DNA from 3 places in the Streptomyces sp. NPDC085932 genome. Region 1 is predicted to be linked to each of the others. Evidence: riboswitches for the same ligand, from Rfam matches in the RefSeq annotation. Region 1 holds a riboswitch; each other region holds the start of a gene.

The links. Region 1 has a riboswitch for cobalamin ahead of ACIGAQ_RS05560 (energy-coupling factor ABC transporter permease). Riboswitches for the same ligand answer to the same signal wherever they lie in the genome.
Region 2: linked by a shared signal. The riboswitch ahead of ACIGAQ_RS02100 ((2Fe-2S) ferredoxin domain-containing protein) and the one ahead of ACIGAQ_RS05560 (energy-coupling factor ABC transporter permease) in region 1 are both predicted to bind cobalamin.
Region 3: linked by a shared signal. The riboswitch ahead of ACIGAQ_RS24395 (ABC transporter substrate-binding protein) and the one ahead of ACIGAQ_RS05560 (energy-coupling factor ABC transporter permease) in region 1 are both predicted to bind cobalamin.

Annotation. Positions count from the first base shown of each region.
Region 1 is NZ_JBITSJ010000001.1:1,336,625-1,346,520, reverse strand. It holds gene ACIGAQ_RS05570 (MDR family MFS transporter) at 1-147, shown strand, start outside; gene ACIGAQ_RS05565 (protein kinase) at 421-1,800, shown strand; cobalamin riboswitch at 1,878-2,063, shown strand; gene ACIGAQ_RS05560 (energy-coupling factor ABC transporter permease) at 2,093-2,794, shown strand; gene ACIGAQ_RS05555 (energy-coupling factor ABC transporter substrate-binding protein) at 2,791-3,165, shown strand; gene cbiQ (cobalt ECF transporter T component CbiQ) at 3,172-3,921, shown strand; gene ACIGAQ_RS05545 (ATP-binding cassette domain-containing protein) at 3,918-4,772, shown strand; gene ACIGAQ_RS05540 (amidinotransferase) at 4,791-5,957, opposite strand; gene ACIGAQ_RS05535 (maleylpyruvate isomerase N-terminal domain-containing protein) at 6,128-6,784, shown strand; gene ACIGAQ_RS05530 (alpha/beta fold hydrolase) at 6,931-7,734, shown strand; gene ACIGAQ_RS05525 (SpoIIE family protein phosphatase) at 7,734-9,080, shown strand; gene ACIGAQ_RS05520 (STAS domain-containing protein) at 9,077-9,406, shown strand; gene ACIGAQ_RS05515 (ABC transporter ATP-binding protein) at 9,700-9,896, shown strand, end outside.
Region 2 is NZ_JBITSJ010000001.1:501,167-511,062, forward strand. It holds gene ACIGAQ_RS02085 (VWA domain-containing protein) at 1-588, opposite strand, end outside; gene ACIGAQ_RS02090 (IucA/IucC family protein) at 633-2,126, opposite strand; gene ACIGAQ_RS02095 (IucA/IucC family protein) at 2,227-3,759, shown strand; cobalamin riboswitch at 3,809-3,934, shown strand; gene ACIGAQ_RS02100 ((2Fe-2S) ferredoxin domain-containing protein) at 3,997-4,395, shown strand; gene ACIGAQ_RS02105 (iron ABC transporter permease) at 4,403-6,475, opposite strand; gene ACIGAQ_RS02110 (ABC transporter substrate-binding protein) at 6,484-7,467, opposite strand; gene ACIGAQ_RS02115 (ABC transporter ATP-binding protein) at 7,464-8,333, opposite strand; gene ACIGAQ_RS02120 (MSMEG_1061 family FMN-dependent PPOX-type flavoprotein) at 8,385-8,951, opposite strand; gene ACIGAQ_RS02125 (HipA family kinase) at 9,055-9,896, shown strand, end outside.
Region 3 is NZ_JBITSJ010000005.1:72,261-82,156, reverse strand. It holds gene ACIGAQ_RS24425 (exonuclease SbcCD subunit D) at 1-111, opposite strand, end outside; gene ACIGAQ_RS24420 (YigZ family protein) at 220-846, opposite strand; gene ACIGAQ_RS24415 (histidine phosphatase family protein) at 949-1,491, opposite strand; gene ACIGAQ_RS24410 (hypothetical protein) at 1,491-2,243, opposite strand; gene ACIGAQ_RS24405 (ABC transporter ATP-binding protein) at 2,300-3,091, opposite strand; gene ACIGAQ_RS24400 (FecCD family ABC transporter permease) at 3,310-4,362, opposite strand; gene ACIGAQ_RS24395 (ABC transporter substrate-binding protein) at 4,359-5,378, opposite strand; cobalamin riboswitch at 5,449-5,639, opposite strand; gene ACIGAQ_RS24390 (CoA-binding protein) at 5,722-6,150, shown strand; gene ACIGAQ_RS24385 (4-hydroxybenzoate 3-monooxygenase) at 6,216-7,439, shown strand; gene ACIGAQ_RS24380 (metalloregulator ArsR/SmtB family transcription factor) at 7,442-7,801, opposite strand; gene ACIGAQ_RS24375 (cation diffusion facilitator family transporter) at 7,863-8,933, shown strand; gene ACIGAQ_RS24370 (YbaK/EbsC family protein) at 8,935-9,492, opposite strand; gene ACIGAQ_RS24365 (XRE family transcriptional regulator) at 9,536-9,896, opposite strand, start outside.

The sequences.
Region 1 (9,896 bases):
CCGGCCCTGGCGGTGGCGCTGCTGCCGCACGGGGACGAGCGGGACGGCCAAGGGCGCCATGAGAACGGGGAGGGCCGGGCGGACCGGGAGCGGCAGGCGGGCCGGACGGGGCGAAGCAAGGGCGTGGGGACGGCCTGCGGGGAGTGATCCGGCCCCCGCCGGCGCGCGTGGACGCGTCACGCGGAGTGCGACGTCGCACGCGCCCCGGCGCTTCCGGGGCGGTGGCGTCCGGGGACTCCGGCGTGGAGCACAATGATCATCCGGCGCCAGTATCCTGGGCCGGCTGTGGCACCCCCCACCAACCCTCGTGCGGACACGGGGAGTTCGGGCCGCGGCGACGGACTTCCCACCTGCATGAGACGAGGACGAGTGCTGCTAGCGGGCCGCTACCGGCTGGATGTTGAGATCGGGCGCGGTGGAATGGGAGAGGTCTGGCGGGCGTACGACGAGACGCTCGCCAGGGCGGTGGCCGTCAAGCTGCTGCTCCCCCAGGACACCGACGCCACGGCGGCCTCCCGGTTCCGCCTGGAGGCGCAGACCGCCGGGCGTCTCAACCACCCGAACCTGGTCGGCGTGCTCGACTTCGGCGAGTACGACAACCGGCTGTACCTGGTGATGGAACTGGTCGACGGCGACAGCCTCGCGGGGGTGCTGGCCGCGTCGGGCGCCCTCCCGGCCGGCCGGGTGGCGGATCTCGCCGCCCAGGCCGCCGCGGGCCTCGCCGCCGCGCACTCCCACGGCATCGTCCACCGCGACATCAAGCCCGCCAACCTCCTGCTGGACCCCCACGGCACCCTGAAGATCGGCGACTTCGGCATCGCCCGCTTCCTCGACGACCCCGGCGCGGCGCTCACCGCGACCGGGCAGATCGTCGGCACCGGCCTCTACCTGGCACCCGAGCGCGCCCTGGGGCAGCCCGCCGGCCCCGCTTCGGACATGTACTCCCTGGGGTGCGTGCTCTACCAGCTGCTCAGCGGCCGCCCGCCGTTCCAGGCCGACACCGCCGTCGCGCTCCTCCACCAGCATCTCGACGCCGCTCCCGTGCCGCCCCGCGAACTCGGCGTCGCCGGTCTCCCGCCGGCGTTCGAGAACTATCTGCTGGGACTGCTCGCCAAGCAGCCCGAGGACCGGCCGTCGGCCCAGCAGGCCGCCGAGTGGTTCGCCGGCGGCGCCTGGCAGGGGCGGCCCGAGCCGCTGCCGGAGGCCACGCGCCCGGCGTCCTCGCCGCCGCCGGGGCCGTCGGCGCACGCACCGGCCCGGGCGAACACCGCGGCCCACGCGCCGGCCGGAAGGGGCGCCCCGGCCACCTACGCGCTGCCCACCGGGGCGCGCACCGCCCCGGGCGGGCGGGCCCGCCGCGCGGCGCCGCGCAGCGGCCCCGACCACCGCTCGCGCCTGGCCGTCACGGCCGCCGCCGCGGCCCTCTTCCTCGCCGCGATGTACCTCGGCATGGTCTGGTTCTCGCCCGACGACACCGCGACGAAGGGCACCGAACCCGACGCCTCGCCCTCGGCGAGCAGCCCGGCCTCGCCCTCGGACCCGCAGCCGCGGGCATCGGCCGACCCGCTCGCCTCCACCGCGCAGGACGGCGGGACGTCGACCGTGGGTACGGTGGCCGATGTCACTCCGTCCGCCGAGGCACCCGAGACCGGCGCTCCCTCCGAGCCGGCGCCCGAACCGCCGGGCCCGGAGCGGGAGACGAGCGGGGGCGGCGCGGAACAGGTGGAGCAGCCGAAGCCGCATCCTCCCCGGGGTCCCGTGGACGGCGGGGAGGACGAGGACGACGAGGGCGACGACTGAACGGGTCTGCGCCGGTGTGCGAGCGGGCGCCCCTCGCGCGCCCCCTGGGGCGGCTTGTCATCGCCCTTATCGCGGCCTTATTGTCACCACGCCTTGGTGAACGGGAAATCCGGTGTGATGCCGGTGCGGCCCTCGCCACTGTGAATCGGGAAGTCCGGCTCCGGCCCTCGCGGGCAGCCACTGGGTCCTCGTGACCCGGGAAGGCGGAGTTCGGGCGGTGGTACCCGTCAGCCAGGAGACCGGCCAAGGCGCGTCAACCATCCACGAGGTGCTGGAGAGGGTCTGCTGAGCCATGCACATAGCCGAGGGTTTTCTGCCTCCGGTGCACGCGGCCGCCTGGGGCGTCGCGTCGGCGCCGTTCGTCGTCCACGGAGTCCGGTCACTCACCCGTGAGGTGCGCGAGCACCCCGAGAGCACGCTGCTCCTCGGTGCCTCCGGCGCCTTCACGTTCGTCCTGTCGGCCCTGAAGCTGCCGTCCGTCACCGGCAGTTGCTCCCACCCCACCGGCACCGGCCTGGGGGCCATCCTGTTCCGGCCGCCGATCATGGCGGTGCTGGGCACGATCACCCTGCTCTTCCAGGCGCTGCTGCTGGCGCACGGCGGGCTCACCACGCTCGGCGCCAACGTCTTCTCCATGGCGATCGTCGGCCCCTGGGCCGGGTACGCCGTCTACCGGCTGCTGCGCCGGTACGACGTGCCGCTGATGGTGGCCGTCTTCTCCGGCGCGTTCGTCGCCGACCTGTCCACCTACTGCGTCACCAGCGTGCAGCTGGCCCTGGCGTTCCCCGACCCGGCCGGTGGGTTCCTGGGCGCGCTCGGCAAGTTCGGGTCCATCTTCGCCGTCACCCAGATCCCGCTCGCGGTCAGCGAGGGGCTGCTGACGGTGCTCGTGATGCGGCTGCTGGTGCAGTCCAGCAGGGGCGAACTGGCCCGGCTGGGCGTGCTGCCGAACACGAAGGGGTCGAGGACCGAGGCGGAGGCGGTGGCCCGATGAGCCGGAACACGAAGATCAACCTGCTGTTGCTGGCCGTCGTCGCCGCCCTCGCCGTGCTGCCGCTCGCCCTCGGTCTCGGCGACCACAAGGACGAGCCGTTCGCGGGCGCCGACGGCGAGGCCGAGACCGCGATCACCGAGATCGAGCCGGACTACGAGCCGTGGTTCTCCCCGCTGTACGAACCACCGTCCGGGGAGATCGAGTCGGCCCTGTTCTCCCTCCAGGCGGCGCTCGGCGCCGGTGTCCTCGCCTACTACTTCGGGCTGCGCCGGGGCCGGCGGCAGGGTGAGCAGCGGGCGCTGGAGCGGGAAGGGGACACCGGGAGCGTGCTCGCCGGCGCGGGCGGGAAGTCCGCCGACGGGCGGGACTGAGTCCGCGTGCTGCCGATCGACGTGGCGGCGCACAGCAGTCGCTGGCGCCGCCGCCACCCCGTGGACAAGGCCGTGCTCGGGTTCGGTCTCACGGTGCTCGCGATCTCGCTGCCGCCGTGGCCGGGCGCGGCCCTGGTGCTGGTGGCGGCCCTGGTGCTGCTGCTGGGGCCGGCGGGCGTGCCGGGCCGGCAGCTGTGGCGGGCCTACCGGGTGCCGCTGGGCTTCTGCGTGACCGGCGCGCTCACACTGCTCGTCCAGGTCGGCGGGCCGGACGGTTTCGTCTCCCTCGCCGGTGACGGGCCGGTCCGGGCCGGGGAGTTGCTGCTGCGCACCTCGGCGGCCTCCCTGGGCGTGCTGCTGTTCGCCTTCACGACGCCGCTGTCCGACCTGCTGCCGCGCCTGGTACGGGCCGGGATCCCCGCGCCGGTCGTCGACGTGGCGCTCGTGACGTACCGGATGAGCTTCCTGCTGCTGGACTCCGTGCGCCGGGTCCGGGAGGCCCAGGCCGCGCGCCTGGGGCACACCAGCCGGGCGGCGGAGTGGCGTTCCCTGGCGGGCCTGGGCGCCACCGCGTTCGTCCGGTCCTTCGACCGGGCCGCCCGCCTCCAGACCGGGCTCGCCGGGCGCGGCTACGACGGCACCCTGCGCGTGCTGGTGCCCGAGGCCCGGGTCTCCGCCCGTTTCACGGCCGCCAGTTGCGCCCTGCTCGGGGCGCTGGCCGCCCTCGCCCTGATCCTGGAAAGGCCGCTGACATGAGCGAGCCCGCCCTCGTCGCCCTGCGGGGCGCGTCCTTCGGCTACGAGGACGGCCCGGCCGTGCTCAGCGGCCTCGACTTCGACATCCACGAGGGCCGCGCGCTGGCACTGCTCGGCCGCAACGGCAGCGGCAAGACGACCCTGATGCGCCTGCTCAGCGGTGGACTGAAGCCGGACGAGGGCCGGCTGACGGTCGACGGGCGGCCGGTGACCTACGACCGCAAGGGCCTGACGCGGCTGCGGACGGCCGTGCAGCTGGTGGTGCAGGACCCGGACGACCAGCTGTTCGCCGCCTCCGTGGAACAGGACGTGTCGTTCGGGCCGCTCAACCTGGGCCTGGATCACGCGCAGGTCCGGGCGCGGGTGGCCGAGGCGCTCGCCGCCCTCGACATCACCGCCCTGGCCGCCCGGCCCACCCACCTGCTCTCCTACGGGCAGCGCAAGCGCACCGCCATCGCGGGCGCGGTCGCCATGCGGCCCCGGGTGCTGATCCTGGACGAGCCGACGGCCGGGCTCGACCCCGACGGCCAGGAACGGCTCCTCACCACGCTCGACGGGCTCCGCGCCGGCGGCACCACGGTGGTGATGGCCACCCACGACGTCGACCTCGCGCTGGCCTGGGCCGACGACGCGGCGCTCCTCACCCCGTCCGGCGTCCGCACCGGCCCCGCGGCCACCGTCCTGGCCCGCGCCGATCTCCTGCGCGCGGCGGGACTGCGGCTGCCGTGGGGCGCCGCCGTCACGGAACTCCTGCGCGCCCAGGGGCTGTTGACCGGCAACCGGCCGGGGCCGCGCACGCCCGCAGAACTCGCCGCCCTGGCGGCCGGTCGGCCGGCGGCCTCCGGGGCCTGAACTCCCGCCGCGGTGCGGTCAGTCGACGTAGGAGCGGAGCTCGCCGCGGCGCCGGACGTCGAGGGTCGCGCAGTGGAACGAGCCGCCGAACGGGGCGTAGTGGAGCAGGTCGCACGGGATCGGCTCGAAACCCCACCGCTCCAGGGCGCGCAGCATGCCGGTGTGGTGCCGCTCGGCGATCACCCGCTTCTCGTCGACCATCAGCACGTTCATGCTGAGCCACTTGCCGCACATCGACGTCACCTTGAGCAGCCGCTCGTCGATCGGGTCCGGTTCGGGCGCGACCAGCACGTCCCAGCCGTCCAGGACGTCCGGCAGCCGGCCGGGGTCGATGTACTCGGGGTTGACCAGCACCTTCCCGGGGGCGAGCAGCACGAACGTGGTGTCGATGTGCATGGGCGTACGGCAGCGGCTGGTGATCTCGTGGATGCGGTACCCGGGGCCGAGGTGGCGGCGCAGCCAGTCGATCCCCATCGCGTTGGTGACGTTGCTGCGCGTCACGAACAGATCGCGGCCCGCCCGGACGAAGTCCGCCGCGTCGAAGACGGGTTCGAACTCGGTGAGGATGTACCGCATGGGCTCGCCGTCCCGCGGGACACGGAAGTCCGGGTCGAACAGCTCGTCGGTCAGCTGCGGTTTGGGCGCCGACGTCCAGCGCGCGCCGCGCCGGAAGTAGTCCTTGAGGATCGGCCGGTAGGAGTGCGTCTCGAAGTACCGGCACGGCCAGGCCATCGGCGTCTCGATGATCTCGTCGCCGATCACGAGCATGCTGTCGCGCGGGCAGGTGTTGCAGAATCCGCGCGAGGACCAGTCGGGCGTGGCGAAGCGGCGCCGGTGGTCGACCGCGTCCGGGCGGCGGACCGTGACACCGAGGGACTCCAGCAGCGCGACGAAGCCGTCGAGCTCCTGCTGGGCCTGCTCGACGAGCAGACGCGGGTAACGGAAGCCCGCGGCGAGGCCTTGCAGGCGCCCGGCCCAGGGCGGCACGTTGCAGGTGACCACCGGGTGGCCGGAGGGGATCGTCGCCCCGTCCAGACGCCCGACGATGATCTCCTCCAGCGGGTCCCACTCGTTGTGCGAGTTGACCGGCCGGGCGAGGTGTTCCGCGCTCGGGCCGGCCGCGGCGGGGTGCTTCGCGGCCTCGCCGGCGGCGGTGGCTGTTCCGGGACCGTGTGTGACCGCCATGCTCACCACTCTTCCGGTCGCAAGCTTCGTTGGGCGCCGCGCGGGGACGCGGCGCGAGGCGGCCCGCCGGGGTGTGCCGTCAGCCGTCGCACGGGGCATCGACGCCCGCGCGGGCGGGCCGGCCGTGCATTACGGTTGCCCAGCTTCGGGCACTTCACTACGTTGCCGAGGTGGATCTCTTCTCGATCTCCTGGACGGCGCTGCGTGCGGCCGTCGCCGATCTCTCCGACGAGGACTTCGCGCGCCCGTCCGGCTGTGCCGGCTGGCTGGTGCGGGACCTGGTGTGTCACCTGGTCATCGACGCGCAGGACGTCCTGATCACCCTGGCGACGCCGTCCCGGCGGGAACCGACCCGTGACGCCGTGACCTACTGGGAGGTCTCCGGCACCCCGCCGACCGGTGAGGACCCGCTGGACGCGCTGACGGTCCGGCTGGCCGCCGCCTACCAGGAGCCGCACCTGCTGAAGTTCCACCTGGACGACGTCGGATCCGCCGCGGGCCGTGCCGCTGCGCTCGCCGATCCGGCCGGCCGGGTCGGCACCCGCGACGAGGTGCTCACGGTGGCCGACTACCTCTCGGTGTACGTGCTGGAGTGGACGCTGCACCACCTGGACCTGATCGCCCACCTCCCGGACCCGCAGCAGCCCCCGGCGGCGACCCTCAGCCGGTCCCGAGAGCTGCTGGAGCGGATCGCGGGCCGTGCGTTCCCCGCGTCCTTCTCCGATGCGGACGCGCTGCTGATCGGCACGGGCAGGCGGGAGCCGACCGGGGCGGAACGGGCCGCGCTCGGCGATGCGGCCGCGCGGTTCCCGCTGTACCTCGGCTGACCGGGCTTCCGCCACGGTCGCCTCAGGGCCTTCGAGCCGGCTGTTCCAGGGCTTCGCCCCGGCTGCCCGATCGTCGGCCCGGCCGTTCGGGTCCCTCGTCCGGCCCCCCGTCGAACGGCTCCGGGCGAGGTGGGAGCATGGCCGGTATGGACATCCGCCGCAGGAACCACGTGAACGTCACCGGCCCCGACGACGCCCCCGTGCTGCTCCTGGCACACGGGTTCGGCTGTGACCAGAACATGTGGCGCCTGGTGGTGCCGGTCCTGGCGCGGCGCTACCGGGTGGTGCTGTTCGACTACGTCGGCTCGGGCAGGTCGGACCTCTCGGCGTGGACCGAGGAGCGGTACTCCTCGCTCCACGGCTACGCCCGCGACGTCGTGGAGGTCTGCGAGGAACTCGACCTGCGGCAGGTGGTGTTCGTGGGCCATTCGGTCAGCGCCATGGTGGGCGTGCTCGCCGCCCAGGCCGCGCCGGAGCGGATCGGGGCCCTGGTGATGGTGACGCCCTCCCCCTGCTACATCGACAGCGGGGACTACCGCGGCGGCTTCAGCACCGAGGACATCGACGAGCTGCTGGCCTCGCTGGAGGCGAACTACCTGGGCTGGTCGTCCGCCATGGCTCCGGTGATCATGGGCAACCCGGACCGCCCGGAGCTCGGCCGGGAACTGACCAACAGCTTCTGCGCCACCGACCCGGACATCGCCCGGGTCTTCGCCCGTACGACGTTCCTGACCGACAGCCGCGAGGACCTCAAGGGCGTCGACGTGCCGACCCTGGTGCTGGAGTGCGAGCAGGACGCCATCGCGCCCCGCGAGGTCGGCGCCTACGTGCACGCCGCCATCCCGTCCTCCCGCCTGGTCACGCTGGACGCCACGGGGCACTGCCCGCAGCTGAGCGCCCCCGAGGCCACCGCCGCGGCGATCCTCGACTTCCTGGAGTCCGTCCGGTGATGTGCCGCACGGGCGGTGTGCCGGACCCCGCCGAGACCGGGGACGGGGCGAGCACGGACGCGGCGTTCACCGCTCTGCTGGAGGACAGCGCCGAAGACCTCTACGAGTCGGCGCCGTGCGGCTATCTGTCCACGCTGATGGACGGCACCATCGCCAAGATCAACGCCACGCTGCTGGACTGGCTGGGCCTGGAACGCGAGGCCGTGGTGGGGCGCAAGCGCTTCACGGACCTGCTCACGGTCGGCGGCCGGCTCTACCACGAGACCCACTTCGCGCCGCTGCTGCGCATGCAGGGCGAACTGCGCGGGGTCGCGCTGGAGATGCGGCGCGAGGGCGGCGGCCGGCTGCCGGTGCTGGTCTCCGCCGTGGTCAAGCACGGCACCGAGGGCGAGCCGCTGCTGATCCGCACCACCGTCTTCGACGCCTCCGACCGGCGCGCCTACGAGGAGGAGCTGCTGCGCCGGCGCCAGGAGGCGGAGCGTGCCCGTGCGGAGGCGGAACGGTCCCGTGCCGAGGCCGAGGCGGCTCGGCGGCAGGCGGAGGCCGACCGGGCCCGGCTGGCCGCGGCGCTCGCCGTCCTGCAGCAGTCCCTCGTACCCGACTCGCTGCCCGCCGTGCCGGGCCTGGAGACGGCCGTCCACTACCACACGGCCTCGCCCGACCGGCTGGGCGGCGACTTCTACGACCTGTTCCCGGTGGCCGGTGACCGGTGGGCGTTCTTCCTCGGCGACGTGTGCGGCAAGGGGCCCGAGGCCGCCTCGCTCACCTCGCTGACGCGCTACACCCTGCGGGCCGCCGCCCACCTCGACCCGGAGCCGGCCGCGGCGCTGGCCACGCTCAACGCCGTGCTGCACGAGCGGTACACGGCCGACGGCAACCCCCGTTACTGCACCTGCATCTTCGGGATCGTCGAGCCCGCGGGCGAACACGGCCCGGCGGTGGTGCGCCTGGCCGCCGGCGGGCACCCGCCGGCTCTCGTCCTGCGGTCCGACGGCAGCGCGCAGTACCTGCCGACGCCGGGCGGCATGCTCGTCGGGGTGCTCACCGACGCGCCGATCGGCACCGCCTCGACCGTCCTGAACCCCGGTGACACGCTCGTGCTGTACACCGACGGTCTCACCGAGGCCCGCAGCGGGCCCGGACGGGACGACCGGTACGGGGAGGACGCCCTGCTCGCCTTCGGTGCCGGCCGGGCGCCCGCCACGCCGCGCGAGGTCGTCACCGCGCTCACCGGGCTGTTGGAGGGCTTCGGTGACGGGCTGGACGACGACACCGCCCTGCTCGCCCTCGGCGTCCCCGCCTCCCCCGCCCCCGTGACACCTCCCGCGACGAGCCGCCTGCCGTGAACCCGCTGACCATCGACCTCCACTCCGCCGCGAACGGCCCGGTCCTGCGGGTGGCCGGCGACCTCGACTTCGACCGGGCCCCGGAGCTGCGCCGCCGGATCGACGAGCTCGCGCTGACGTCCGGACAGTGCCTGGAGATGGATCTGTCCGGCCTGGGCTTCTGCGACTCCTCCGGCATCACCGCCCTGCTCGCCGCCCGCCAGCACGCCCTGGCCGCCGGGGCCGACATCGTGCTGGCCGCCGCACCGGCCAACCTGATGCGCGTCCTCTCCCTGGTCGGCCTGGACCGGGTCTTCACCCTGCGCCCGGACGCCACCGCGCCGTGACGTGGGGCGCGGCGGCGCCCTGAGGGACGACCCCGGCCCCGCCGTCCAGCCGTCCGGCCGTGCGACGGGCGCGCGCGGCCACCGCTGTGCCGCCTGCCGGGCGCGCCGGCTCCGCCCGCCGCGCCTCCTGGCGCTCCCCGCACACCACCGCCCGGCCGGAAAACGCTTGGACTGCGCCGTCGCGGACGCGGGAGACTTCCGGACTCGACCCGAAACTCCACACATCCGTTGCGGTGACGCCCCCTGCCCGCACGCGCGCGGGACGGGCGGCCGCAGGACGACACAGGGGTGGGATGGAAACGCCTGGATCACGCAGGGTTCAGCCGGGCAAACGCTCGGTCCTTCTGGCACTTCGGTACTACGGGAGGGAGCTGTCCCGGCTGCGCCGGTGGACGGCTCCCGCCATGTTGCTCTCGGCGCTGGGCAACATCGGCATCAACTACATCGCGCCGCTTATCGTCGCCAAACTGGTCGGCGACCTCGCCGACGA
Region 2 (9,896 bases), 840 kb from region 1:
CCGGCTCAGCTTCGCGGTCGGCACCAGGCCGAGCGTGTCGATGGTCAGGCCGATGCCCTTGGCGGCGATCTCGCGGGCGACCTCGCACGGGTCGAGCGGGGCGCAGGTGTCCTCGCCGTCACTGATCAGCACGATGCGCTTGGAGCCGTCACCGCCGTCCAGGTCGTCGGCCGCCTTCAGCAGGGCCGGGCCGATCGGCGTCCAGCCGGTCGGGGCGAGCGTGGCGACGGCCGCCTTCGCCTCGGTGCGGTCGAGCGGCCCCACCGGGTAGAGCTGCGCGGTGTCCTTGCAGCCGGTCCTGCGGTCGTCCCCGGGGTAGTTCGCACCGAGGGTGCGGATACCGAGCTCGACCTCCTCCGGCGTCGCGTCCAGCACCTCGTTGAACGCCTGCTTCGCGGCGGCCATCCGCGACTGCCCGTCGATGTCCCGGGCCCGCATCGAGCCGCTCACATCGAGGACGAGGTCGACCTTGGGGGCGTCCCGGCCCGTGGGTTCACCGGCGGCCGCCCCGGCCGGGACGGCGATCCCGGCGGTCAGGGCGGCGAGCAGGGCACAGGCGCCCGCCGCCAGCCGTGTACGTGTGATCATCGGCGGATCCTATTGATCACTCGGGCCGTCCTCCAAAACGGCAGTCAGCGCAGCGGATTGGGCAGTTCCGCCCACTGGTCCCCGGGTGTCCGCGGCGAGAGCCGCATCAGCGTCAGCGCCTTGGCGGGCAAGGGCTCCGCCCGCAGGGCCGCCAGGTCCGCGGTCTCCGGCAGGTCCCCGGCGGCCGTCCGCAGCGCCGCCGCGAGTGCCCGGCCCGACCCGGCCGTCCCGGCCAGCGCGCCCGCCACCAGGGAGCCGAACAGCTTGCGGCGCAGGACGCGTTCGTCGTCCGTGACCATGCGGGCCGGCAGCTCCGGCACCGCGATGCCGTGCCGCGCGAGGCGCGCCGGGCTGACGCGGATGTCGGCCAGGTCGCGGTAGACCAGCCGCAGCGGCTCGCCCGCCGCCGAGAGGACGACCAGGAGGTTCTGGCCGTGCGCCTCCAGGGCCACCCCCAGCTCCAGCAGCCGCAGGCCGACCGTGAGGGCGAGACGGGCGAAACCGGCCAGCCAGGCGGGGGAACGGGCCAGTTCGGTGGTGGCGAGGGCCGCCACCGGCAGCACGCGCTCGCCGTCGCCGGCGTACGTCTGCGGCGACTCCCGCAGCACGGCCGCGAAGTCGGGGGAACCGGCCGCCGCCGCGCCCAGGGTGCGGGTGACGTGCAGCAGCCCGTCCGTGCGCGCGGCCGGGAGTCCGGCGAAGTCCGACAGCAGCGCGGAGGCGGCCACCGAGGGCAGCGAGATGTCCCGCACCGAGGACGTCAGCCGGGCGCTCAGCGAGGTCTTGACGTGCGGCCCGCCGGGCAGGGCCAGCGTCCGCAGGGACATCAGCGGATGCCCCGGACGGTGTTCCTCGCACGTCCGCTTCAGCACATGGGCCGCCTGCCAGGGGTGCACCGGCAGCACCAGCCGCCCGCCGTCCCGCAGTTCGTCCGGCCACCCGCCGGTGACCAGGCACTCCGCCGCCGGCACCGGCACCAGCCCCAGCTCCACCACCGGCCGGTGCTCGGGCCCGTAGGCAAGCTGCTCGGCGACCGAGAAGCCGGGCCGGGAGCGGCAGGTCGGGTGGAACGGGTGCCCGTCGACGATCCGCTGCTCCCACTCCCAGTCCCGCTCCGGCCACGCCCCCCGCTCGCCCTCCTGCCCCGCCCGCGACAACGCCAGGGAGGCGACGCTGTGCCCGAGTTCGGCCGCGAAGGAGGCGGAGTGCGGCACCCCCAGGGCGGTCACCAGCCGCGCCGGATCGTCGTACTCCGTCCCGTCGAGCCGTACGGCCGTGACGTACGCCCCGGTCGCGTACGGATCCGGCAGCGGACCGTGCAGCCGGCGGCCGTCGGCGAGGCACAGGGTCAGTCCGTCCCGGCCCCGCTCACCGCCCCGCACCCAGGGCAGTGGATCATGGGTCAGGCCGCGCCACAGGCGGGACAGCACGGCCGCCCGGGCGCCGGGCAGTTCGGCCTCGTACCGCGGCAGCAGCCCGGGCCGCACGACGGACAGCTCGTCGGCGACCTCGGTCTCGGCGCAGGGGGGACGGTGCACGGGCGGACTCCTCGGGTACGAATAGGGCGTCACAGCGGAATGGCGACGACCGACATACTGATCATCTCCGCCCGGAACGCTGGAAGGACCGTAGGGACGAGTGGAACGCGTGGACCTCATGCCCCCGCCCGCCGACGACGACTCGGCCCACGGTGACGACCCGGCCATCGGCGATCTCGCCGACGCGTACGCCGCCGTGCCCCTGCTCAACTGCCTGCTGCGCGAGGTCGCCCGGCCGGTGCGCGAGGAGGACGGACACCGCGTCCACCACCTGCCCGGCACGGACCGGCTGCTGCGCGTGCGCGGCAGCCGGCGGCCGGCCGAGCCCGAGATCGAGGAGGCGGGCACCTGGCGGCGCCTCGGCCACGCCGAGCTGGTCGGCCTGGTCGCCGCGGAACTGCGCCGGCACACCGGTCTGGACCACCCCGCTCTGCCCGCCGAGATGACCGACAGCCGGGACGTGGTGGCCGCGCTGCTCGCCGCCCGCGCCGGGACCACCCCGCCCGAGGACCTCTACCGGCGGTCCGAGCAGTGCCTGCTCACCGGTCACACCCACCACCCCGCGCCCAAGGCCCGCGGCGGCGGTCCCGCGGCGGACTGGCTGCCGTACGCGCCCGAGGCGTATGCCCGCTTCCCGCTGGTGCTGCTCGGGCTGCGCGCGGACACCGTCGTGGAGGAGGGTGACACCTCCGCCCTCGACGCCCTCGGCACGGCCCCGCCCGGCTACCGGCTGCTGCCCGCCCACCCCTGGCAGCTCGACCTGGCCGCCCGGGAGCTGGCCCCCGCCTTCGCGGACGGCAGGCTCCTCCGGCTCGGCACCACGGCCTTCCACACCTGGCCGACCGCCGCGATCCGCACCCTCTACGCCCCCGAGCGGGACCTGTTCCTGAAGTTCAGCCTGGACGTGCGCATCACCAACGACATCCGCCGGCTGTGGCGTCACGACCTGCTCGCCCTGCGCCGGACCGACACCGCCACGAGCGCGGCCTTCGCGGCGTACGACGGCCCGCCCGGCTGGCTCGGCGACCGCGGGTACCGCACCGCCGGTTTCGCCTTCGAGGCCCTGGCCGTCCTGGTCCGCGACGGCTTCGCCGGCCGCCTCGTGCCCGGGGCGACGCCGCTGCTCGCGGCCGGTCTCGTCGAGGGCTTCGACGGCAACCCGCTCGACCGGGTCACCGACCCGGAGCCCTGGTGGGAGGCCTATCTGGCGCACGCCGTGCCCCCGGTCCTGGCGGCCTTCGCCGGGCACGGCGTCGTCGTCGAGGCCCATCTGCAGAACACGCTGGTCGCCGTGGACGCCGACGGTGTGCCCGTGCAGGTGCTGTACCGGGACGCCGAGGGCGTGAAGCTGCTGCCGGACGTGGAGCGCGCGGCCGGCTGGGAACGGCTGGTGTACTGCCTGGTCGTCAACCACCTCACCGAGATCGCGGGCGCCCTCGCCGAACGCCGGCCCGGCTTCGATCCCTGGCCCGCCGTCCGCCGCGAACTCGCCCGGCACGACCTGCCGGAGATCCCCGCCCTGCTCGCCTCCCCGGCGCTCCCGGCCAAGACGAACCTGCTGCTGCGCTGGACGGGAGCCGACGGCGCCGACGCACGCTACCTGCCGCTGCCGAACCCGCTCAGGCGGTCCTGACCCCGGCACGGCCCCGTGGAATGATGACCGGCGACAAAGGCGACGGCGGACGAGGAAGCCGGTGTGAATCCGGCGCGGTCCCGCCACTGTGATCGGCGAGCCGGTCCCGAGAGGCCACTGCCCGCGAGCGGGTGGGAAGGCCGGGACCGGCGGCGACCCGAGAGCCAGGAGACTCACGCGGTGGCCTCCTCCACGGACCACCGGGGCGGATCTCCCCGGAGAGAGGGCAGGTGCGGCATGCCCGCGACGCCGGCCGGCGAACCCCTGGACGACCCCCGCGGCGATGCCCCGCCGTGCCGGGTCGTCGTCTGCCGTGACTGCTGCTGCGGCAGCCCCAAGGTGAGAGGCATCGACCACGCGGCCCAGACCGCGCGTCTGCGCGCGGCGGCCCCGGTGCGGATCTCCGACTGCCTCGACGTCTGCGACCAGGCCAACGTCGTCGTCGTGCAGCCCTCCGCCGCGGGCCGGGCCGCCGGCGCCCGGCCCGTCTGGCTCGGCCTCGTCAACGACCCGGCCGCCACCGAGGACGTCGTCGCGTGGGTCCGCGCCGGCGGCCCCGGCGTGGCCCCGCTGCCCGACATCCTCGGACTGTACGTCTTCAGCCCCCGGGCGCGACGGGACGGGGACCGCCCCTGACACCGGTCTAGGCCGCTCTCCGGCCGCGGACCAGCAGCCACAGGAAGTACGGCGTGCCGATCACGGCCGTCATCAGGCCGGCGCCCAGTTGGGCCGGGGCGATCACGGTCCGGCCCAGCAGGTCGGCCGTGCCGACGAGCGCGGCGCCGAGCAGGACGGCGACCGGCACCACCCGCACGTGCCGACGGCCCACCAGGGCCCGGGCCGCGTGCGGCGCGACGAGGCCGACGAAGCCGATGGTGCCGGCCGAGGCCACGGCGGTCCCCGCCAGCAGCACGCCCACCACCAGGAAACCGAGCCGGGCCCGGGGCAGCCCGAGCCCGAGCAGGCGCGGGGTGTCCCCGTCCAGCGAGACGAGGTCCAGCTCGGTGCGCCGGGCGACCGCGACGGCCACCCCCAGGGCCAGCACGAGCGCGACGGGCACGACGTCCGCCGTGGTCCGCCCGTACGTCGAACCGGACAGCCAGGTCAGCGCCTTCGTGGCGTTGAACGGGTCGGTCAGCACGATGAGCAGGCTGATCAGGGCCGTCGACCCGGCGGCCATGCCGATGCCGACGAGGACCAGCCGGCTCTGCCGGTAGCCGCCCCGGGCGGCGAGCCCGAAGACCACCGCGGAGGCGAGCGCCGCACCCGCGAACGCGGCGGCGGCGATCCCCCAGGAACCGGCGGCGGGCACGGTGGTCACCAGCAGCACGGCACCGAGGGCGGCACCGCCCGAGACGCCCAGCACCCCGGGCTCCGCGAGCGGATTGCGCGTCACGGCCTGCACCAGCGTGCCGGCCAGGGCGAGCGCGGCGCCCGCGCACAGCGCCGCGAGCACCCGCGGCACCCGGGTGTCCAGGACGAACGAGACGGCCTGACCGGCGCGTCCCTGCGCCCAGTTGGCGACGTCGCCGAGCAGGAGCTTGCTGTCGCCCAGCAGGGCACCGGCGAGGGCGACCCCGACGACCACCGCGGTCAGGGCGGTCACCGTGACCAGGAACGCCGTCCGGCCGGGGATGCGCAGCCGGTCCGGGGCCTCCACTCCGGCCGTGTCCTTCAGTCGCAGCGCCGTCGCCACCAGGAACACGGCCCCGACCAGGCTGGTGACGATGCCGGTGGGCACACCGACGGCCGTGTCCGCGGGGATCAGGGCCCGCAGCAGCACGTCCGAGCCGAGCACCAGGGCGGCCCCGGCCAGCCCGGCCACGGGCAGCGCGGCCCGCGCGCGGACGAAGCCCCGGAACCGGCGGGCGAGCGGCCGGACCAGGGCGGGCGCGCAGAGCCCGACGTAGCCGAGGGGACCGGCCAGCGTGACGGCCGCCGCGGACAGCAGCGCCGCCAGCACCACCACCGTGACGCGGGTGGCGTGCACCGGGACGCCGAGACCGCGCGCCGCGTCGTCGCCGAGGGCGAGCGCGTCGACCCTGCGGGCGACCAGCAGCAGCCCGGCGACGCCGACGAGCGCGACGGGCAGCATCTGCAGGACACCGTCGAAGCCGTTCTGGCCGATGCTGCCCTGGTTCCACTGGTAGAGGCCCTCCGTCTGCTGCGGGAACAGCAGGAGCAGGCCTTCCGTCAGGGAGTTCAGGCCCAGCGCGAGCGCGGTACCGGCGAGGACCAGCCGTACGATGCCCGTGCCGAGGCCGGACAGGGCGAGCACCACGGCCGCGGCCACCAGCCCGCCGGCGAAGGCCACGCCCGAGGAGGCGAGCAGGGGCAGGGAGACGCCGGTCGCGCCGACCAGGCCGAGCGCCAGGTACGAACCGGCGTTCACCGCGAGGGTGTCGGGCGAGGCGAGCACGTTGCGGCTGACGGCCTGCAGCACGGCGCCCGCGATGCCGAGGACGACACCGACCAGGACGCCCGCGGTCATCCGCGGCAGCCGGGAGGCGATCACCACGGACGCGTCGGCCGGATCGGCCTGCCCGGTCAGGGCCTTGAACACCTGGGCCGGCCCGACGGCGGCGGTGCCCTGGGTGATGTCGACGACCGCGAGGGCGGCGACGAGGAGGACGAGCCCGGCCGTCACCGCGGCCGCGCCCGACCGGGACGGGGCCTCGGGGGGACGGACGGCGGGGGGCGCTTCGGTGACGGCCATGACGGGCGTTACTTCGTCAGCGCGCCGACGAGGGCGTCGATGTACGCCTCCATCGAACCGGGGCCGCCGAACATCCAGATGCCGTCGGGCAGCCGGTGCACCTCGCCCGCCTTCACGAACGGCAGGGAGGTCCACACGGCGTTCTTCTTCAGCTGCCCGGCGAACGGGTTGCTGGCCTTGTCGCCGTCGTTGCCGATATAGGCGAACGCGGTGTCCTTCGGCAGCGCCGTGAGGCCCTCGACGTCGGTGGTGCCGAGGCCGTAGGCCGGGTCCCCCTTGACCTTCCAGGCGTTCTTCAGGCCGAGTTCCTCGTTGACGGAGCCGATCAGGGAGCCGCTGGTGTACGGACGGATGGAGACCTGGTTGGACGTCACGTAGCCGTCGGCGAAGGCGATGCCGGTGCCGTCGAGCTTCGCACCGCCGAGGGCCTTGCGGCCCTCGGCGACCTTGGCCTCGAAGCTCGTGCGGGCGGCCTCAGCCCTGTCGGTGGTGCCGGTGGCCTTCGCGATCAGGTCGAGGTTCTTGAACATCTGCCCGATCTGGTCGGCGGCGTCGGCCGACTTGATCTCCAGCACCGGGGCGATCTTCCGCAGCTGCTTCACGGCCGCGTCCGGCAGGTCGGAGCTGGCCACGATCAGGTCGGGGGAGAGGGAGGCGATGGTGTCCATGCTCGGCTCGCCGCGCGTGCCGATGTCCTTGGGCTCGTTCTTCAGCGGGACGGCGGTGTCCCAGGTCTTGTAGCCCTTGACGTCGGCGACGCCCACGGGGTCGACGCCGAGGGTGATCAGGCTCTCGACCTCGTTCCACTCGGTGGCGACGACCTTCTTCGCCGGGCCGTCCAGCTTCACCTTCGCGCCCGTGGCGTCGGTCAGGGTGATGGCCTCGGAGGCCTTGCTCCCGGAGCTGTCGGCGGCCGGCTCGGTGGTGCCGCAGGCGGCGAGGGCGAGTGCCGCGGCGGTGGTGGTGGCCGCGGTGAGCAGGAGACGTCTCATGAGGTGGTGCCGAGCCTTTCGCTTCGGGTGGTGCGGGTGTGGTGGCGGCCGATCGGACGGGTCCGCAGCCGGCCGGTGAGGGGGTCGGTGTCGACGTCGATCCGGATGCCGTAGACGGCCGTGAGGCGCTCCGGCGTCAGGACGTCCTCGGGCGGTCCGTCGGCGACGATCCGGCCCGCTTCGAGCAGCGTGATCCGGTCGGCGATCGCCGCCGCCTGGTCGAGGTCGTGCAGGACGACGCCGACGGCGATGCCGTGGTCGTCCGCCAGGTCGCGGACGAGGTCGAGGAGTTCGATCTGGTAGCGCAGGTCGAGATAGGTCGTGGGCTCGTCGAGCAGCAGCACCCCGGTCTCCTGCGCGAGGCAGCTCGCCAGCCAGACGCGCTGCAACTGCCCGCCCGAGAGGTGGTCGGCGCCGCGCCCGGCGAGGTCCGTGACCCCGGTCAGCGCCAGCGCCCGTTCCACCGCGGCCGCGGCGTCGGCGTCGGGACGGCCGAAGCGGCCCCGGTAGGGGTAGCGGCCGAACTCCACGAGGTCGCGCACGGTCAGTCCGCTGGGGGTGGGACGGCCCTGGGTCAGCAGGGCCACGTGCCGCGCGAACTCCCGGGCGGACAGGGCCAGGCCGTCGATGTCGCCGTCGATCCGCAGCCCGGCCCGGCGGGCGCGCTGCAGCCGGGCGACGGTCCGCAGCAGCGTCGACTTGCCGCTGCCGTTGGGGCCCACCAGGACGGTGACCTCGCCGGGCCGCAGCGCGATCGTCGCGTCGTGCACGACGTCGACGCCGTCGTACGACACGGTCACGTCCGTGGCCGACAGTTCGTGCCCGCGCAGACGCTGACCGCCGGCGGGTGCTTCACCAGATCTCACGTGGCGAAGGTTAGCCTAACCTAACCGCAGGTCGGGAGGGGGGTGCCCCGCTCAGCCGGCGGCCGGCCAGGACGCGGGGTCCCACACGCCCGAGCGGCGCAGCGAAGCGGGGCAGTGCAGATAGATCTCGTCGATCTCCAACAGCAGGGCGAGGGCGGGACGTTGGCCGCCGTGGCGCATGGCGTCGAAGAACGGGGCGTCGGTGAGGACGCGGGCCCGGCCGTTGACGCGCAGGACCTCCTTGCCGCCGGGTATCAGGTACAGCAGCCCGGCGTGCGGGTTGTCCAGGACGTTGTGCAGGCTGTCGCCGCGCCGGTTGCCCGGCCGCTCGGGCAGGGCGATCCTGCCGGGGTCGACGACGTGCGTGAAGCCGGCCGCGTCCCCGCGGGGCGAGACGTCGCAGTTGCCTGCCGCGTCGGAGGTGGCCAGCAGGCAGAACGGGGAGCGGGCGAGGATGCCGAGGTCCTGCTCGGTGAGCCGGTCGTGGACCTTCTCGATCACCACGGGCCAGGGCTCGCCCAGCAGTTCGCGCAGTGCGGAGCGGGAGGCGATTTCGGTCCAGCCCTCATCGGGCGCTGCGCCCGGCCCGTTCCCGGCGGTGTCGGTGGTGTGCGGCATGGCCGGCTCCCGTGCTCGGATGATCGAACTTAGGCTTGCTAACCTTAACGGACCTGGAACGGCTGATCGCTGCCGCGGCCCCGCCGCCCGGTACGGTGGGGGGATGCTGTCCGAGGTCACCGCCACCCGCTACATCGAGCCCCTGCGCTCCGGCGGTTCCGTCCCCGGGATCGTCGAGGCGGACGACCTGGGCACGTACGTCGTGAAGTTCACCGGCTCCGCGCAGGGCCGCAAGGCGCTGGTCGCCGAGGTGATCGTGGGCGAGCTGGCCCGGGCGCTCGGGCTGCGGTTCCCGGAGCTGGTCCTGGTGCACTTCGACCCGGCGATCGCCGACGAGGAGCCGCACCAGGAGGTGCGCGGCCTGCACGCGGCCAGCGCCGGCGTCAACCTCGGCATGGACTACCTGCCGGGCGCCCGCGACTTCACCCCCGAGGTCGCCCGGGCCTTCCCCGTCGATCCGCTGGAGGCCGGGCGGATCGTCTGGCTGGACGCCCTGACCGTGAACGTCGACCGCACGGTCCACAGCTCCAACCTCATGGTCTGGCCCACCCTGGGTGTGGCGCCCCCGCGCCTGTGGCTCATCGACCACGGCGCCGCGCTCGTCTTCCACCACCGCTGGGACGGCACCGACCCCGCCAAGTCCTACGACTTCCGCCACCACGCCCTCGGCCACTACGCGCCCGACGTCCGGGCCGCCGACGCCGACCTCGCGCCCAGGGTCACCGAGGAGCTGCTGCGCCGGATCCTCGCGGAGGTCCCGGACGCCTGGCTCGCCGACGACCCGGCCTTCAACACCCCGGACGCGGCCCGCGAGGCGTACGTGGCCCACCTGCACGCGCGCGTACGGGCCTCCGCGGCGTGGCTGCCCACCGACTTCCCCAGCCGGGAGGAGCTCGCCGCCGAGGAGGCCCTGCGGGCGGCGCGGAACCAGCAAGGACGCCCCGC
Region 3 (9,896 bases), on a different contig from region 1:
CTCCCGCACGGTCGTGACGAGGTGGGCGATGAACTCGGCCTGGGCCCCGAGCATGTTGACCCGGTGGAACGCCCGGCCGAGGTGCCAGTCGGAAGTGTGCAGCAGTCTCATGATCCCCCGAGACTATCCGCCGGGCCTGACAGCACGGGCGGTTACTCCCGTATCGACCGTCATCTCCCGCCACCGGCGCGCCCCTTATGACCGCTTCGGGGTGGAACGTCAGGCGTCTCCGTACGCCTCGCCGCCCGGCTCGAAGCGGGCCGTGCCGGAGGTCACGTCGGCGAGCCAGGCCCGGAAGGGCGCGACCTCCGTGTCCGGGAGGGCGATCTCGATGGTGACCGCCTCGGCGTAGCGCACGTCCCGGACCTGGCGGCCGCCGGCGCGCAGGTCGTTCTCCAGCTTCCCGGCCCGCTGGTGGTCGACGGTGACGGTGGCGAGGCGGAACCTGCGGCGGGTGCGGGTGCCGACGGCGTCCAGGGCCTCGCCGACCGCCCCGCCGTACGCCCGGATCAGACCGCCCGCGCCGAGCTTGACCCCGCCGTAGTAGCGGGTGACGACGGCGACGACGTACCGCATGTCGCGGCGCAGCAGCATCTGGAGCATGGGGACGCCGGCGGTGCCGCCGGGTTCGCCGTCGTCGGAGGCCTTCTGGACGGAGGCGTCGGCGCCGATGACGTAGGCCCAGCAGTTGTGGGTGGCGTCGGCGTGCTCCTTGCGGACCGTGGCGATGAACGCCTGGGCCTCCTGCTCGGTGGCCGCCGGCGCGAGGGCGCACAGGAACCGGGAGCGGTTGACCTCGGTCTCGTGCACGCCCGCGTGGGCGACCGTGCGGTATTCGTCCTGCATCGGGCCAGCCTAAGCCCCTGGTCAGGGGCGGCGGCCCGGCCGGTACCGTCCGCATGCGGCGGCCGGGAGTGCGCCACGGCCGCGCCGTCCGCCGGACGGCGGCTACTTCTTCGCGCCCCGGGGCACCGTGACCGACGTCAGCAGGGCCGTGCCGGGGCCGAGGTCCCGCCAGGTCGTGCCGCGCCAGGACAGGACGGCGATCGCCGACGTGGGGAACTTGGTGCGGACCCGTTCCAGGGTGTCGTCGAGGCCGTCGCCCGCGAGGGCGAGGACCAGTTCCTCCAGGCCGGGGTTGTGGCCGATCAGCAGCAGCGTCTCCACCTCGGCGGGCACCTCGCGCACCACGGTCAGCAGGCCGGCGGGTCCGGCGGCGTACAGGCGGCGGTCGTGGCGGACCGGCGGGGGCGTGCCCCACTCGGCGGCGGCCAGTTCCCAGGTGCGGCGGGCGCGTACGGCGGTGGAGCACAGGGCCAGGTCGGGCAGGCAGTCGGCCTCGGCCAGGGCCCGTCCGGCCGCGGGGGCGTCACGGCGGCCCCGGGGCGTCAGCGGGCGTTCGTGGTCGGCGACGTCCACGGGCCAGGCGGACTTGGCGTGCCGCAGCACCACCAGGCGGCGCAGCGGACCGGTACCGGCACGGTCGATCATCAGGAGCTCCCCAGGTCGCGGGTGAGGTCGAGGCCGAGGAGGCGGTCGGCGTGGGCGTAGGTCTCGAAGCGGGCGCCGTCCGGCAGGTCCGGGTCGCTCTCCACCCGGCGCAGCACGTCCAGCACCCCGGGCACGTCCAGGTCGTCCTCCCAGGCGTGGCGCAGGCGTCTTCGCACGTCGTCCGGGACGGGCCGGGACGGGCTGCGGGCCCACCGCGCGACCGCGGTGCGCCAGCGGGCGAGGGTGGCGGCGGCCTCGGCCAAGGCGGCCTCGTCCAGCGGGACGCCGGCGCTGTGGTGCCGGGTCAGCAGGGCGAGCCGCAGGACCGCGGGGTCGGCGGGGTCCGGCGGACCGGGCCGCACCGGCGCGACCGCGATCCGGACCCCGTCCGGTGCCGCCCCGCCCTCGGCCGCGACGTGGACGGCCTGGGCCTCGCCGAGGCCGGCGCCGACGTCGTGGCTGTCCTCGAAGGGGCGGATGCCGAGGGCCGTGGCCCGGGCGAGCAGCTCGGCCTGGCGGTGACCGCCGGTCAGCAGGGCCCACACGGGCGTGCCGCCGATCTCCAGCGCCCGGGCGAGGAGGTCCGCGACGAGCAGCACCCGCAGGTGTGTCGGGTCGGAGCCGGGCGCGTGCGCCTCGACTCGCGTCAGGCCCCGGCGGGCCGGGGCGGCGTCGGCCGGCTCGCCGGTACGGGCGTCGATGATGCGCAGCACGAGGCGAGCGTAGGCGGGCGGGCGCGGACGCGCAGTCATGCGCGCCGTTTTCGGTCACCCCGGCGTACCCGCCCGGGCCCCGGGCCGGCCGTCGCTCAGTCCAGCGTGCCCAGGAACCGCACGTGGGGGCGCCCGTCGGGACCGTCCGTCCGGACGGCGGCCCGCACCCCGTACACCTCGGCGATCAGTTCCTCCGTGAGGACGCCGGCCGGGGTCCCGCCCGCGACGACCCGGCCCGCGCTCAGCACGACGACCCGGTCGCAGTACATCGCCGCGAGGTTGAGGTCGTGCAGCGCGACGACGGTGGTGACCGGCAGCCGCGCGACCAGGGCGAGCAGGCCGAGCTGGTGGTGGATGTCGAGGTGGTTGGTGGGCTCGTCCAGGAGGAGCTCGCGCGGTTCCTGGGCGAGCGCGCGGGCGATCTGGACCCGCTGGCGCTCGCCGCCCGAGAGGGTGTGCCAGCGCCGGCCGGCCCGGTCGGCGAGGCCGGTGCGCTCCAGGGCGGCCCGTACGGCGCGCTCGTCGTCCGCCGAGGCGGAGGCCCAGGCCCGCCGGTGGGGGATGCGGCCCAGCCGTACGACGTCCTCGACCGTCAGCTCGACCTGGGTGTCCGCGTGCTGCTCGACGACGGCGAGACGGCGGGCGACCGTGCGGCGGGGCAGGTCGCCCAGTGGGCTCCCGTCGAGCGTGACGACTCCCGCGGTCGGCGCGAGCAGCCCGGCCAGCAGCCGCAGGAGCGTGGACTTGCCCGAGCCGTTGGGGCCGAGGACGCCGAGCGTGGAGCCGGGCTCCGGCGCGAGGACGACGTCGTCGAGGATCAGACGCCCGTCGGTCCGGCGCCCGACCCGTTCGGCCCGCAGCCCGTCCACACTGTCCGCCGCGTCCATCCGGTCGGCCCGCAGCCCTTCCAGACCGTCCGCACCGTCCACCCGGTCGGCCCGCACCCCTTCCCCACCGTCCGCACCGTCCACCCGGTCGGCCCACAGCCCTTCCCCACCGTCCGCACCGTCCACCCGGTCGGCCCGCCCGGCCTCCGGCCCGACGGCACGGTCGCCGGGCCGCTCGGCCCGCCCGTCGGCGTTGCCCGCCGTCGCCTCCGCCCCGCTCACCGTGTCCTCCGGGTCCGGTACAGCACCGCCACGAACGCCGGGACCCCGATCAGCGAGGTCACCACACCCACCGGCACCTCGCGCGGATCGAGCACGGTCCGGGCCAGAGTGTCGACCCACACCAGGAAGACCGCACCGGCCAGTGCCGTGACCGGCAGCAGCCGGACGTGCCCGGGCCCGGCCAGCGCCCGCGCGGCGTGCGGCAGGACCAGCCCGACGAAGCCGATGGCGCCGGCCGAGCTGACCAGCGCCGCCGTGAGCAGGGCCGTGACGCAGAGCAGTACCAGGCGGGTGCGGGCCACGGACACCCCGAGCGCGGCCGCCGCGTCCTGCCCGAAGGCGAAGGCGTCGAGGGTCCGGGCGTACGCGAGGCACACCACCAGCGCCAGGGCCAGCACGGCCAGGCACAGCCACACGTCGGTCCAGCCGGTGCCGCCGAGCGAGCCGAGGAGCCAGAACAGCACGCCCCGGGTCGTCTCGGCGTCGGCGGAGGTCATCACCACGAAGGACGTGAGCGCCGAGAACAACTGCATGGCCGCGACCCCGGCGAGGACCACCCGGTCGGTGGTGCCGCCCAGGGTGTGGCTGAGCAGCAGCACCAGCGCGAAGGAGACCAGGGCCCCGAGGAAGGCCCCCGCGGAGACGGAGACGGCACCGCCGCCCGCGCCGAGCACGACCACGAGGACCGCGCCGGTGGAGGCGCCCGAGGAGACCCCGAGCACGAACGGATCGGCGAGCGGATTGCGCAGCAGCGACTGCATCACCACGCCGCACACGGCGAGTCCGGCCCCGCACACGGCGGCGAGCAGGGTGCGCGGCAGCCGCAGCTGCCAGACGATGCCGTCCCGGATCGGTGTCAGGCCCGAGCTGCCGAGGCCGAGATGGGCCGCCACGACCGACCACACGTCACCGACCCGGATGTCGGCGGGCCCGATCGTGAGGGTCACGGCGAGGGAGGCGACGAGCGCGAGGACCCCCGCGGCGCCCAGGGCGAGCCCGGCCCCGCGCCGGCGCCGGGCCCCGGCGTCCGGCAGGCCCGGGGCGGTCACTTCACCAGCCCGAACCGGCGCAGACCGGCGGCGACTCGTTCCACGCCCTCGACCGTGCGGATGGTCGGGTTCATGGCCTGCCCGCTGAGCAGCACGTACCGCTTGTGCCGGACCGCGGTCATGTTCCTCGTGACCGGGTCGGACTCCAGGAAGGCGATCTTCCGGGCGGCCGACTCGGCGGTCTGCGACTTGCGGGTCAGGTCGCCGATGACGAGGACGTCGGGGTCGCGGTCGGCGACCGTCTCCCAGTTGATCTGCGGCCACTCCTCGTGGGTGTCGTCGAAGACGTTCTTCGCACCGAGGGAGCGGGTGATGATGCCGGGCGCCCCACAACAGCCCGCCATGTAGGGCGACTCGGAGTTGGCGAACCAGTACAGGAGGGTCACGTCGGAGGCGTCGACACCCGCGGTGGCCTTCTCCATCCGCTGCCGGAGGGAGGCCACGAGCTCGTCGCCGCGTTCCTTCACGCCGAAGACGGCCGCGAGGTCCCGCACCTCGCCGTAGACGGTGTCCATGCCGAGTGCCTTGTCGCGGGCGCCGTCGCCGCCGCCCGAGTTGTCCTTGCCGGCGCAGTCGGACGGGGAGACGTAGGTGGGGACGCCGAGCTTCTCGAACTGCTCGCGGGTGGCGACGCCGCCCCGGCCGAGGGTGGAGACGAAGGAGGCGGTGACGAAGTCGGGGTCCGCGTCCAGGACCCGCTCGAAGGAGGGGTTGTCGTCGGCGATGCGCGGCACGCGCGCGTTGGCTTTCTCCAGCCCTTTCATCACGGGGTCGGTCCAGGTGGCCGTGCCCGCGAGGCGGTCGGCGAGACCGAGGGAGAGCAGGATCTCGGTGGTGCCCTGGTTGAGGGAGACGGCGTGCCGCGGCGGGGCGTCGACCCGCACCTCGTGACCGCAGTTGCGCAGGGAGACGGAGGCGGCCTTCGCGGAGGCGGGCTTCGTGTCGCCGCAGCCGGTCAGGAGCAGGGAGCCGGCCGCGAGCAGGACGGCGGCACGGGCGGGTGGGGCGAGGGGCACGGGGAACCAGTCCTCAGTCGTCGAGGGCCCGATCGCGGAGCCCGGTCGTACGGTGCTCCCCCGCCGCGCACCGGCCGCGGGGGCCGCCAGCAGGTCTTCGGACTCGGGTTCACCCGGAACGGAGCGCCTTCCCGGACGTCCGTGCAGGAGTCCAGTGGCCGAGGCCCCGCCCGTCCCCCTCACCGCTGCGCGTCAGTTCCGGATTCGCACCGGATTCCCTGACCCACGTACATGGGTTCGACTGGCCTCGGCAAGCTATCACGGCGCCTGCGCGGGAATCACCGCGCGTCCCGCGTCGTTGCCGGGACAGCACTTCGTTCACGACGTTCCGAGGAGGCCGCCGGTGTACGGCGACGAGGCAACGGTCCGCAGGATCCTCAACGAGCTCGGCGACACCTGGGCCGTGGTGGGCCTGTCGTCGAACCGGCAGCGCGCGGCGTACGGCGTCGCGGCCGTGCTCCAGCGCTTCGGCAAGCGCGTCGTGCCGGTGCACCCGAAGGCCGAGACGGTGCACGGCGAGCAGGGGTACGCGAGCCTGGCGGACATCCCCTTCGAGGTGGACGTCGTGGACGTGTTCGTGAACAGCGAGCTGGCCGGGGCGGTCGCGGACGAGGCGGTCGCCAAGGGCGCCAAGGGCGTCTGGTTCCAGCTGGACGTCGTCGACGAGGCGGCGTACGAGCGCACCCGCGCCGCCGGCCTGGAGATGGTGATGGACCGCTGCCCGGCGATCGAGATCCCGCGGCTCGGCCGGGACGGCGCTCAGGGTTCCTGAGGCGCTTGCCGGACGGGCGTCCCGAACGTGCCCGTCCGCGGGGCCCGGCCTCCATAATGAGCGGCATGACCGAGCTCCCGCCGCCCGCCGGCCCAGGCGCCCCACCCCGCTTCCCGGTCGTGATCGTGGGCGCCGGCCCCGCGGGGCTGACCATCGGCAACATCCTGCGGGCCGCCTCGGTGGACTGCCTGGTCCTGGAGACCGAGACCCGGGAGTTCGTCGAACAGCGGCCCCGGGCCGGGGTCATCGAGGAATGGGCCGTGCGCGGCCTGGAGAAGCGTGGTCTCGCCCGTAACCTGCTGGACCGGGCGGAGCTGCACAGCGCGTGCGAGTTCCGCTTCGACGGGGAGCGCTACCGCTTCCCCTACGGGGAGCTGACGGGCAGCCATCACTTCGTCTACCCGCAGCCGTTGCTGGTGACGGACCTGGTCCGGGAGTACGCCGACGTGCGCGGCGGCGCGATCCGCTTCGGCGTCCGGGACGTACGGCTCCACGACCTCGACTCCGACCGGCCCTCGGTGTCGTACGTCTGCCCGGACACGGGCGAACGGCGGGTGGTGCGGACGGAGTTCGTCGCCGGGTGCGACGGGGCGCGCGGGGTGACCCGGGCGTCGCTGCCCCCGGACCGGGTCCGGATCGCCCGGCACGACTACGGCATCGGCTGGCTGGCGCTGCTCGCCGAGGCGCCGCCGTCCACGGACTGCGTGCTGTTCGGCTGTCACGCCCGCGGGTTCGCCGGGCAGATGCCGCGCAGCCCCGAGGTGACCCGCTACTACCTGCAGTGCCCGCCGGGCGACGATCCGGAGAACTGGCCGCACGAGCGCGTATGGGCGGAGCTCCGGGAGCGGCTCGGGGCGTCCGGTGCGCCGCCGCTGGCGGAGGGGCGGCTGATCGAGAAGCGCGTGCTGGACATGCACGACTACGTGGTCGAGCCCCTGGTGCACGGTCGGCTCTACCTCGCCGGCGACGCGGCCCACCTGGTCGCCCCCATCGCCGCCAAGGGCATGAACCTCGCCCTGCACGACGCGTTCCTGCTGGGCGACGCCCTGACGGACCGTCTGACCAGGGGCGACGACGGCGGCCTGGCGGGCTACGCCCGGGCGTGTCTGCGGCGCGTGTGGGACTACCAGGAGTTCTCCCAGTGGCTGTCCGAGGTGTACCACGGCACGGCGGCGGGCGACCCGTTCCGGGCGGGCACCACCCTGGCCCGGCTGCGCCGCCTGTTCACCTCGCCCGCCGCGGCGGCCGCCTTCGCCGAGCAGTACCTGGGGACGGCCGCGCGGTACTGACCTCAGTCGTGCGCGGGGTGGTCGCCGAGCCGGTGGTCGGCCACGTTCAGCGCCTCGTCCACCAAGCGGCGCAGATGGCCGTCGCGCAGTGAGTAGACGACGCGGCGGCCTTCCTTCCGCGTGTTCACCAGGCCCGCGAGCCGCAGGCGCGCCAGGTGCTGGCTGACCGCCGGGCGGGCCGCCCCGCACGCCTCGGTGAGCGTGGTGACGTCGGCCTCTCCCCCGGTCAGGGCGTGCAGCAGGGCGAGCCGGGTCCGGTCACCGAGCAGCGCGAGGAGTTCGGCCGCGAGTGCGAACTGCTCCTCGCCCGGGCTGCGCGGATGCGCATGGTGCGCAGGTGACAGGTGCATGCGTGCGCTCATACGCACATAATGGCGCCAGGGACGCACGCGCGTCCACTCGCCCGCACCGGAAGGGACCCCCGTGAGCGACCGGCACGAGCACTCCCACCCGCACAGCCGCCCCCACGACCACGGGCACGAACACGGCCATGCGCGCACCCGTCGGCACGGCCCGCGCCACCGCCTGGCGCACCTGCTCACCCCGCACTCCCACGAGGCCGCCGACAAGGTCGACTCCGCCCTGGAGTCCTCGGCGCGCGGGATGCGGGCGCTGTGGGTCTCGCTCGCGGTGCTCGGCGTGACGGCGCTGGCGCAGGCGTTCGTGGTGGCCGCCTCCGGTTCGGTGGCGTTGCTCGGGGACACGGTGCACAACACCGCGGACGCGCTGACCGCCGTGCCGCTCGGCATCGCCTTTGTGCTGGGGCGGCGGGCGGCCACGCGCCGCTTCACCTACGGCTACGGCCGTGCCGAGGACCTGGCGGGCCTGGTGATCGTGCTGACGATCACCGCGTCGGCGGTCTTCGCCGGCTGGACGGCGGTCGACCGCCTCCTCGATCCCCGCCCCGTGGAGCACGTCCCGGCGGTCGCCGTGGCCGCCCTGGTGGGCTTCGCGGGCAACGAGTGGGTGGCCCGCTACCGGATCCGCGTGGGCCGCGCGATCGGTTCGGCGGCCCTGGTCGCCGACGGTCTGCACGCCCGCACCGACGGGTTCACGTCCCTGGCCGTGCTGTTGGGCGCCGGCGGCTCGGCCCTGGGCCTGCACCTGGCCGACCCGGTCGTCGGCCTGGCCATCACGGCGGCGATCGCGCTGGTCCTGCGGGACGCGGCGCGAGAGGTGTTCCGGCGGGTGCTGGACGCCGTCGACCCGGCCCTGGTCGACCGGGCCGAGGGGGCTCTGGCCGGGGTTCCCGGCGTGCGCGGGGTGGGTGAGCTGCGACTGCGCTGGATCGGCCACCGGCTGCGCGCCGAGGTGGCGGTCGTGGTGGACGGCGACGTGACGGTGCGCGAGGCCCACCGGATCACCGTCGACGCCGAGCACGCGCTGCTGCACGCGGTGCCCCGCCTCACCGCGGCCCTGGTGCACGCGGACCCGGAACCGGCTCCCGGCGAGAGCGACCCCCATCTGCCGCTGGCACACCACGCGGCGGCGTAGGTCAGGACACCCCGAGCCCTTCCAGGACCACCGCGCCCGGCAGTTCCGCGAACGCCTTGCCCGGCACCAGGAGCTTGCCGCGCCGCCGGCCGCTGCCGACCAGGACGTACGGCAGATCGACGACGGCGGCGTCCACGAGCACGGGCCAGCCGTCCGGCAGACCGAGCGGGGTGATGCCGCCGTACTCCATGCCGGTCTCGCCGGTCGCCGTGTCCATGGGCGCGAAGGACGCCTTGCGGGCGCCGAGCCGGCGGCGCACGGTGTTGTTCACGTCGACCCGGGTGGTGGACAGCACGACGCAGGCGGCGCGTGTGGTCTCGCCGCCGCGCTTGGCGGAGACCACCACGCAGTTCGCCGACTGCTCCAGCAGCTCCCGGCCGTAGTGCTCCACGAAGGTGGCCGTGTCGGCCCACTCCGGCTCGGTGTCCACGTAGAGGATCCGCTCGGCCGGGACGGCGCCCGGCCAGCGGCGTACGGCGTCGGCGACCGGGCCGGTGAGTTCGTCGAGGCAGTGGGGCGCCGGGCGGGCGTCGTCGAAGTGTCCGATGGGTGCGCGCATGGCCGCACGCTAACAACTCCCGGCCGCCCTCGGACCGGCCGTCTCAGGGCACGGGCGGCACCGACACGGCCATGACCATCTCCATCGGCGCCTCGCCGGTGTTGCCGTAGGTGTGCGGGACGTTGGCCTCGAAGTGGACGGTCGCGCCCGCGGGGACGCGGTGCTCGACGCCGTCGACGGTGAGGGTCAGCTCGCCCGCCGTCACGTGGAGGAGTTCGGTCGTGCCCGCGGGGTGCGGGTCCGAGGCGCTGCTCTCGCCGGGCATGAGCCGCCAGTCCCACATCTCCAGCGGGCCGGGCGCCTCGGTGCCGGCGAGCAGCCGGTTGTAGCTGCCGGCGTCGGTGTGCCACAGCCGTACGGCCTGCTCGGCGGGGACGATGCGGACGTTCGGGCCCTGCTCGTGT